3 regions of the Ectopseudomonas oleovorans genome follow, and region 2 is predicted to be linked to each of the others. Evidence: riboswitches for the same ligand, from Rfam matches in the RefSeq annotation. Region 2 holds a riboswitch; each other region holds the start of a gene.
What was found. Region 2 has a riboswitch for cobalamin ahead of N5J71_RS06725 (TonB-dependent receptor domain-containing protein). Riboswitches for the same ligand answer to the same signal wherever they lie in the genome.

Region 1 (2,260 bases), on a different contig from region 2:
TAGCTCACGCCGCCATGCACCGAGATCAGGATGACCTTGGCATGCTGCAGCACCTGCTCGACGTAATAATCCACCGAGGCGTTGTTGCTCAGTTGCGCCGGGCTGGCCAGACGCAGACTGGGGTAGTCGTCCGGCAGTTGCCGGGCGGCTTCGGCTAACAGGGAAAGGTGCGAATCACCCGTGCACAGGATCACCAGATCGGCAGGCGTCTGGCCGAGGTCGGCGATGCTGTCTGCCGGCAGTTGAGCGCCGGGTTGGGTGCGCAGTAAGTGCATCTACGAATCCAAGTACATCGCCCGCAAGCGGGCTCCTACAGGGTGTGTAGGAGCCCGCTTGCGGGCGATCATTATCAAGCCAGCGCCGCCTTCAGCTCGGCTTCGATAGCCGCGCGGTCGAGCTGCTGGCCGATCACCACCAGGCGGCTCAGGCGCGGCTCGTCGGCCTGCCAGGCGCGGTCGAAGTGGCGGTCGAAACGCTGGCCAACGCCCTGCACCAGCAGACGCATGGGTTTGCCAGGGATGGCAGCGAAGCCTTTCACACGCAGGATGCCGTACTTGGCCACAGCGTCCTTCAACGCAGCCAGCAGGCGCGCCTCCTCTGTTTCCGGTAGTTCCACGTGGAACGAGTCGAATTCCTCATGATCGTGGTCTTCGTCTTCATCGTCATGGTGGGTGCGACGGCTGTCGATATGCAGCTCGGTTTCGCTGTTCAGGCCGAGTAGCACGTCCAGCGGCAGTTCGCCGCCGTGCGCCTCGATCACCTTGACTGCCGGCGGCAGCTCTTCGGCCACCTCGGCGCGCACGGCGGCCAGTGCCTCGGCGTCGAGCAGATCGGCCTTGTTGAGGATCACCAGGTCGGCGCTGGCCAACTGGTCGGCGAACAGTTCGTGCAGCGGCGATTCATGATCCAGGTTGGGGTCGAGCTTGCGCTGCTCGTCCACCTGATCGGGGAAGGCGGCGAAGGTGCCGGCGATCACTGCCGGGCTGTCTACCACGGTAATCACCGCATCGACCGTGCAGGCGTTACGGATTTCTGGCCAGTTGAAGGCCTGTACCAGCGGTTTGGGCAGCGCGAGGCCGCTGGTCTCGATGAGGATATGGTCAAGATCGCCACGGCGCGCCACCAGCTCGCGCATCACCGGGAAGAATTCTTCCTGCACGGTGCAGCACAGGCAGCCGTTGGCCAGTTCGAAAACACGGCCATTGGCCTCCTCCTCGCTGCAGCCGATGGAGCATTGCTTGAGGATTTCGCCATCGATGCCAAGCTCGCCGAACTCGTTGACGATCACCGCGATACGACGGCCGCCGGCATTGGCCAGCAGGTGACGCAGCAGAGTGGTTTTGCCGGCACCGAGAAAACCGGTGACGATGGTGACAGGCAGTTTGGCGAGGGTTTTCATGGCGGGCCCCGTGGCGTCGGTAAGTTCGGCGGACGGGTACGCGCAGGCGAGCACGCAAGGGCGTGCTGGCCGCGTCGGATCACCCCGTCCGAGCAAGTGGCTAGTCAGTCGAGGCAGGTCTCCTGGCTCACGGCTTGCGCTACGCGCATCCCTTCACCTTCCCGCCGGTTGGCAGTGGTCTAACGAAGGGCATAACCGTTTACAGTTGCGGGGGCAGCCAGGGCATCACCCTGTTCCCTCTTAGCTCCCCGGCGCCATGCCGGGAAGAACCTCGAAAGCGAGAAGGCTACGCAGGCCGCAGCGGCCGGTCAATCGCGGTTGACCGTTGGCAGGTGCCATGATGAGCTACGCCACCGCACAGCCCGAACATCACTCATGTTGCCGACCCCCTCAGATCGCCTATCCGCCTCAACGACACTGGTCGTCGCCGGGTTGGGGTGCCGCCGTGGCTGCAGCCAGGACGAGCTGCTCGACCTGCTTATCCACAGCCTGGCTTTGCATGAGTTGACGGTGAACAACCTCGCCGCCCTGGCCAGCATCGCTCACAAGCGCGACGAAGCCGGCCTGCACGGCCTGGCCGAGCACCTGGCCCTGGAGCTGGTGTTCTTCGCACCCGAGCAACTGAGCACCTATCAAGCCATGACCGCCGGCAGTGCATTGACTCAAGCAGCCACAGGCAGTCCCGCCGTAGCGGAGCCTTGTGCCTTGGCATTGGCAGCGCGCCTGGGCACATCGCCCTGCCTGCTCGGAGAGAAAACCCGCAGCGCCAGCGCCACCTGTGCACTGGCCACCTTCGATAGAGAACCTGCATGACTGTCTACTTTATCGGTGCCGGCCCCGGCGATCCTGAACTGATCACCG
Region 2 (2,260 bases):
TGCGCTGCTGTGCAGGCGATCCTCGTACCAGTCGGCGCCAGCCAGAATTTGCTGGTGGTCGGTGAGGGTCAGGGTATTTACCCAGCTCGCCGAGTCGCGATAGGTGGTATAGGTAAAGAATGAATCGGTTGACGCCAGCGGCGAGTCATCACCCGTGTCGCGCTGGTCTTTACTGTGACCCATTTCCAGGCGGCTGCTCCAGCGGTCGTTGAGGCGGCCGTCGATGAACCCGGAAAGGCTGCTGACCTGAAAGTCCGTTGTCGGTAGCAGGCCGGTAAAAACATCGTCGTATTCAACCTGCCCGCGCTGATCGAGAGCACTAAAGCCCACCTGCAGATCGTCATTGAAACTGTGCGACAGATTCAGGCTGAGCGAGCGGTTGCGATAGGCGTCATCGTCGCTGTTGGCGCCTAAACCGTCGCGGGTGGCGTCGATGCCGGCCGTCTCGTCCAACGCTGCGCTGAGGTTAAAGCGCGTACGTTCGTCACCACCGGCGAGACCAAGGCTGCGCTGGTACGTGCTGTCGCTGCCTGCCGCCAGGCGCGCGTAAGGCTTGAGGCCGCGGCCATCGCCCTGACGAGTGAAAATCTGAATCACCCCGCCAATGGCGTCGGAGCCATACAGCGCCGAACGCGCGCCACGTACCACTTCGATACGCTCGATCTGCTCGGGGGCGAGAAACTCCAGGCTGCTGGTGCCGCTTGAGGCCGCCGCGATACGTTGCCCGTCGACCAGGACCAGGGTTTGTGCCGTGCTGGTGCCGCGCAGGAACACACCCGTCTGGCTGCCAGCACCGCCAGTGCGGACGACGCTGAGGCCGGGCACGCGCTCCAGCAACTCGGCGACGCTACTGACCTGCAGACGTTCGATGTCGTCCCGCTCGAACACCGTGGTGGCGGCGGTGGCCCGCGCTTGCGGTTCGGCCAGGCGCCCGGAGGTGACGACCAGCGGCTCGGCCACGTAGGGCTCGGCGGCCAGCGAGAGACCTGGCATGACGGCGATGGCCAGAGCCAGACGGGACAGTTTCATTCTCTTTCCTCAACGGTCGGCAGACGGTCGAGGAGGGCAGGCGCAAGCGCAGGACGGCGCTTGACCGTGCTGCCCTCCGCAACACCGGTCGCACCGCCTGGGCCGGTCTCCGGGCTCTCGACCCAGGTCCGCCTTCTCAGGCTTGGCCCAGTGGCTGTTGGACGTGGCGCAAGCTCAGCACTTGCAGTCGATTACCGTTGCGGGGGCAGCGCCGGATTTACACCGACTTCCCGTTTAACGCCGCTTGCGCAGCGCACCCTGGCGGAACATGAATGGCGCGCACCTTAGTGCGCACGCATATGAATGACAAGCAAGCGCCGCTCATTCAGCGATGAGCGGGCTTCATGCTCAGGCCTGAAGCAAACTCAGACGCTCACGTACCGCGCGTTCGATCCCTGCTTCGTCGAGGCCGCACTCGGCGAGCATCTGGCTCGGCTTGGCGTGCTCGACGTAGTAGTCGGGCAGGCCCAGGTGCAGCATCGGCAGCTGGATGTTCTCGGCGGCGAAGAATTCGCTGACCGCGCTACCGGCGCCGCCCATGATGCTGTTTTCTTCGATGGTCACCAGCAGCTCGTGGCTGCCTGCCAGCTCGCGCAGCAGCGCTTCGTCCAGCGGCTTGACGAAGCGCATGTCGACCACCGTGGCATCCAGGGTTTCACCGACGCGCAGGGCTTCGGCCAGTTGCACGCCGAAGGCCAGCAGGGCGACGCCCTTGCCCTGGCGGCGCACCACCGCCTTGCCAATTTCCAGCGGCTCCAGGCCGGCATCGAGCGCTGCATTGGGGCCGGTGCCACGCGGGTAGCGCACCGCTGCCGGGCCGTCGAACAGGTGGCCGGTGGTGAGCATGCGGCGCATCTCGTTCTCGTCGCTCGGCGTCATCACCAGCATGCCGGGGATGCAGCGCAGGTAAGACAGGTCGAAGCTGCCTGCATGGGTCGGACCGTCTTCGCCGACCAGGCCGGCGCGGTCGATGGCGAACAGCACATCGAGGTGCTGCACGGCGACGTCGTGGATCAACTGGTCATAGGCGCGCTGGAGGAAGGTGGAGTAGATCGCCACCACCGGCTTGGCACCTTCGCAGGCCATGCCGGCGGCGAGGGTGACGGCGTGCTGCTCGGCAATGGCGACGTCGAAGTAGCGCTCGGGGAAGCGCTCGCTGAACGCCACCAGATCCGAGCCTTCCTTCATCGCCGGAGTGATGCCGACCAGGCGAGCGTCCTGCTCGGCCATG
Region 3 (2,260 bases), on a different contig from region 2:
TGCGGCACTCGTCAGGCCCGCCAAGGTGCTCCAGCAGAGTCAGGCGGCTGGCGCCGAAACCACGTGCGCACAAGGCTTCGGCGACCTGCGCAGGGGTGTCACCATCGGCGCTCAATACCAGCAGGCGCGTACCGGGATAGAGACGGGCATTGAGCGTGGCGAGCGGCCGGCCGACCAAGGAGACCACCTCAGCCTCCTGCAACGGCCAGCCCAGGCGCGCCGCCGCCAGCGACACCGAAGACGGCGCAGGCAACACCTGCAACTCGTCGACCGGCACCTGGCGCGCCAGGCTGGCACCGACGCCATAGAACATCGGATCACCGCTGGCCAGCACGCACACCGCCTCGCCGCGTCGGGCCAGCAACGGCTGCAGATCGAAGGGGCTGGGCCAGGTTTCCCGCTCGCCCGTGATGCACGGCGGCAACAGCGCCAGCTGGCGCGGCGCACCGACGATGCGCGTGGCCGCCAGCAAGGCGCGACGCGCGGCCTTGCCCAGGCCGGGGTAGCCGTCTTCGCCGATGCCGACCAGGGTCAACCAGGGTTTCATCCAATGTCCTCGCACAGGCCCGACGGAGCGCCTGTCCGCGCTCGGGGCAAAGCGGGCATAATAGCGCCTTCGTCGGTGCCCTTGAGTCGATACGACTCAGTAAAGGGCCTAAGGAAACTCTGAAATAGTCGTTATTCCCGCGCAGGCGGGAATCCAGAATCTCAGTACTACCTGGGCTCCCGCCTTCGCGGGAGTGACGGTAAATGGCCATTTCAGAGTTTCCCCAAGAGGGAACACGGTAAAACCGTGGCTGCCCCCGCAACTGTAAACAGCGAGTCCAACGCAATCGGCCACTGGAAACAGGCCGCTGAAAAACGTAAGCGAGGCAGGCAAGACAAGGCAAAAACGACCGAAAAAACGCAGTTTACGTGTTGTAAATGAGCATTTTGAGGCCGTTTTTAACGCCGTATTGCCAACGCAGATAGTTTTTCAACGGCCTGTACCGGGAAGGCGCAGCGGATCAAGACCTGTCAGCCAGGAGACCTGCCGACGAACGCTGGTCGCGAGTGCCAACATCGGGCGGGGTGTACCGATGCCATGGAGTCCCCTATGGGATTTCGCTGGTTCGGTCGCCGCGTCGTTATCCACAGGTGACCGCTTGCCCACATCCGTCCGCCCTTCCGCCTGCCCCGGCCTGCTGCGCATCGTGCCTGCGCTGGACGGTGGCATCTGCCGCATCAAGCTGCCTGGCGGCGTGCTGCGCAGCACCCAGGCGCGGGCGATTGCCGAGGCAGCGCGGCAGCATGCCAGTGGCGTGCTGGAGCTTACCAACCGCAGCAACCTGCAAATTCGTGGCGTGCTCCCCGGCCAGGAAGCGCCGCTGATCGATGCCCTCCTCGGTGCCGGCCTCGGCCCGCGAGTGGCCGCCGCCGACGACGTGCGCAACCTGATGCTCAGCCCTGCCGCCGGCCTCGACCCGCAAGCGAGGCTGGACGTACGCCCGCTGGCTGGCCAGTTGCTCGACCTGTTGCAGGACACCCCGGCACTACATGCCCTTTCACCCAAGTTCGCCCTGCAACTGGACGGCGGCGAAGCCCTGGCCATGCGCGAACACCCACACGATCTATGGCTGGTCGCCGAGAACGAGCAGCACCTGCTGCTGGGCCTGGCCGGCTGCCCTGTCGAGACGCCGCTGGCGCGCATCGAAGCGACACACGGCGTAGAGCTGGTGCGCCAACTCCTGCAGCTGTTCCTCGAACTGGCGACACCCGAGCAATCGCGCATGCGCCAGTTGCTGCAACAGATCCCAGCCGACGAACTGCTGCAACGTCTGCAAGCACGTCTGGATTTTCCCTTGCAACCGGTGCCGGTCAATTGGCAGCAGAGCGCTCCGCTCGACCACGTCCCGGCTGGTATTTATCCACAGGCGCAGAGCGGCCTGTGTATGGTCGCTGCTGGCGCCCAACTAGGCCGGCTGCACGCCGAGCAACTGTTGACGCTGGCCCAACTGAGCGAGCACCACGGCGATGGAAATTTACGCCTGACGCCCTGGCAGGGCGTGCTGCTGGGCAATGTGCCGGAAGCCGCCAGCGGTGAGCTGCTGGCGGCGCTAGGCGAGCTCGGCCTGCTGACGCATATCGACGAACCGCTGCTCGGCCTGGTCGCCTGCACCGGCGCGGCGGCCTGCGAGCGCGGCCTGGCCGATAGCAAACACCACGCCCTGCACCTGGCGGAGCTGCTGCGCGAAAGCGGCGCCCGCCCGCAGGTGCATCT

Region 1: linked by a shared signal. The riboswitch ahead of cobW (cobalamin biosynthesis protein CobW) and the one ahead of N5J71_RS06725 (TonB-dependent receptor domain-containing protein) in region 2 are both predicted to bind cobalamin.
Region 3: linked by a shared signal. The riboswitch ahead of cobG (precorrin-3B synthase) and the one ahead of N5J71_RS06725 (TonB-dependent receptor domain-containing protein) in region 2 are both predicted to bind cobalamin.

What each region holds. Positions count from the first base shown of each region.
Region 1 is NZ_JAOCLK010000024.1:66,596-68,855, forward strand. Features, by position in the region: gene cobN (cobaltochelatase subunit CobN) at 1-275, opposite strand, end outside; gene cobW (cobalamin biosynthesis protein CobW) at 350-1,399, opposite strand; cobalamin riboswitch at 1,495-1,688, opposite strand; gene N5J71_RS13715 (cobalamin biosynthesis protein) at 1,775-2,212, shown strand; gene cobM (precorrin-4 C(11)-methyltransferase) at 2,209-2,260, shown strand, end outside.
Region 2 is NZ_JAOCLK010000009.1:52,457-54,716, reverse strand. Features, by position in the region: gene N5J71_RS06725 (TonB-dependent receptor domain-containing protein) at 1-1,029, opposite strand, end outside; cobalamin riboswitch at 1,113-1,305, opposite strand; gene dxs (1-deoxy-D-xylulose-5-phosphate synthase) at 1,378-2,260, opposite strand, start outside.
Region 3 is NZ_JAOCLK010000024.1:40,786-43,045, forward strand. Features, by position in the region: gene cbiE (precorrin-6y C5,15-methyltransferase (decarboxylating) subunit CbiE) at 1-547, opposite strand, end outside; cobalamin riboswitch at 728-1,052, shown strand; gene cobG (precorrin-3B synthase) at 1,146-2,260, shown strand, end outside.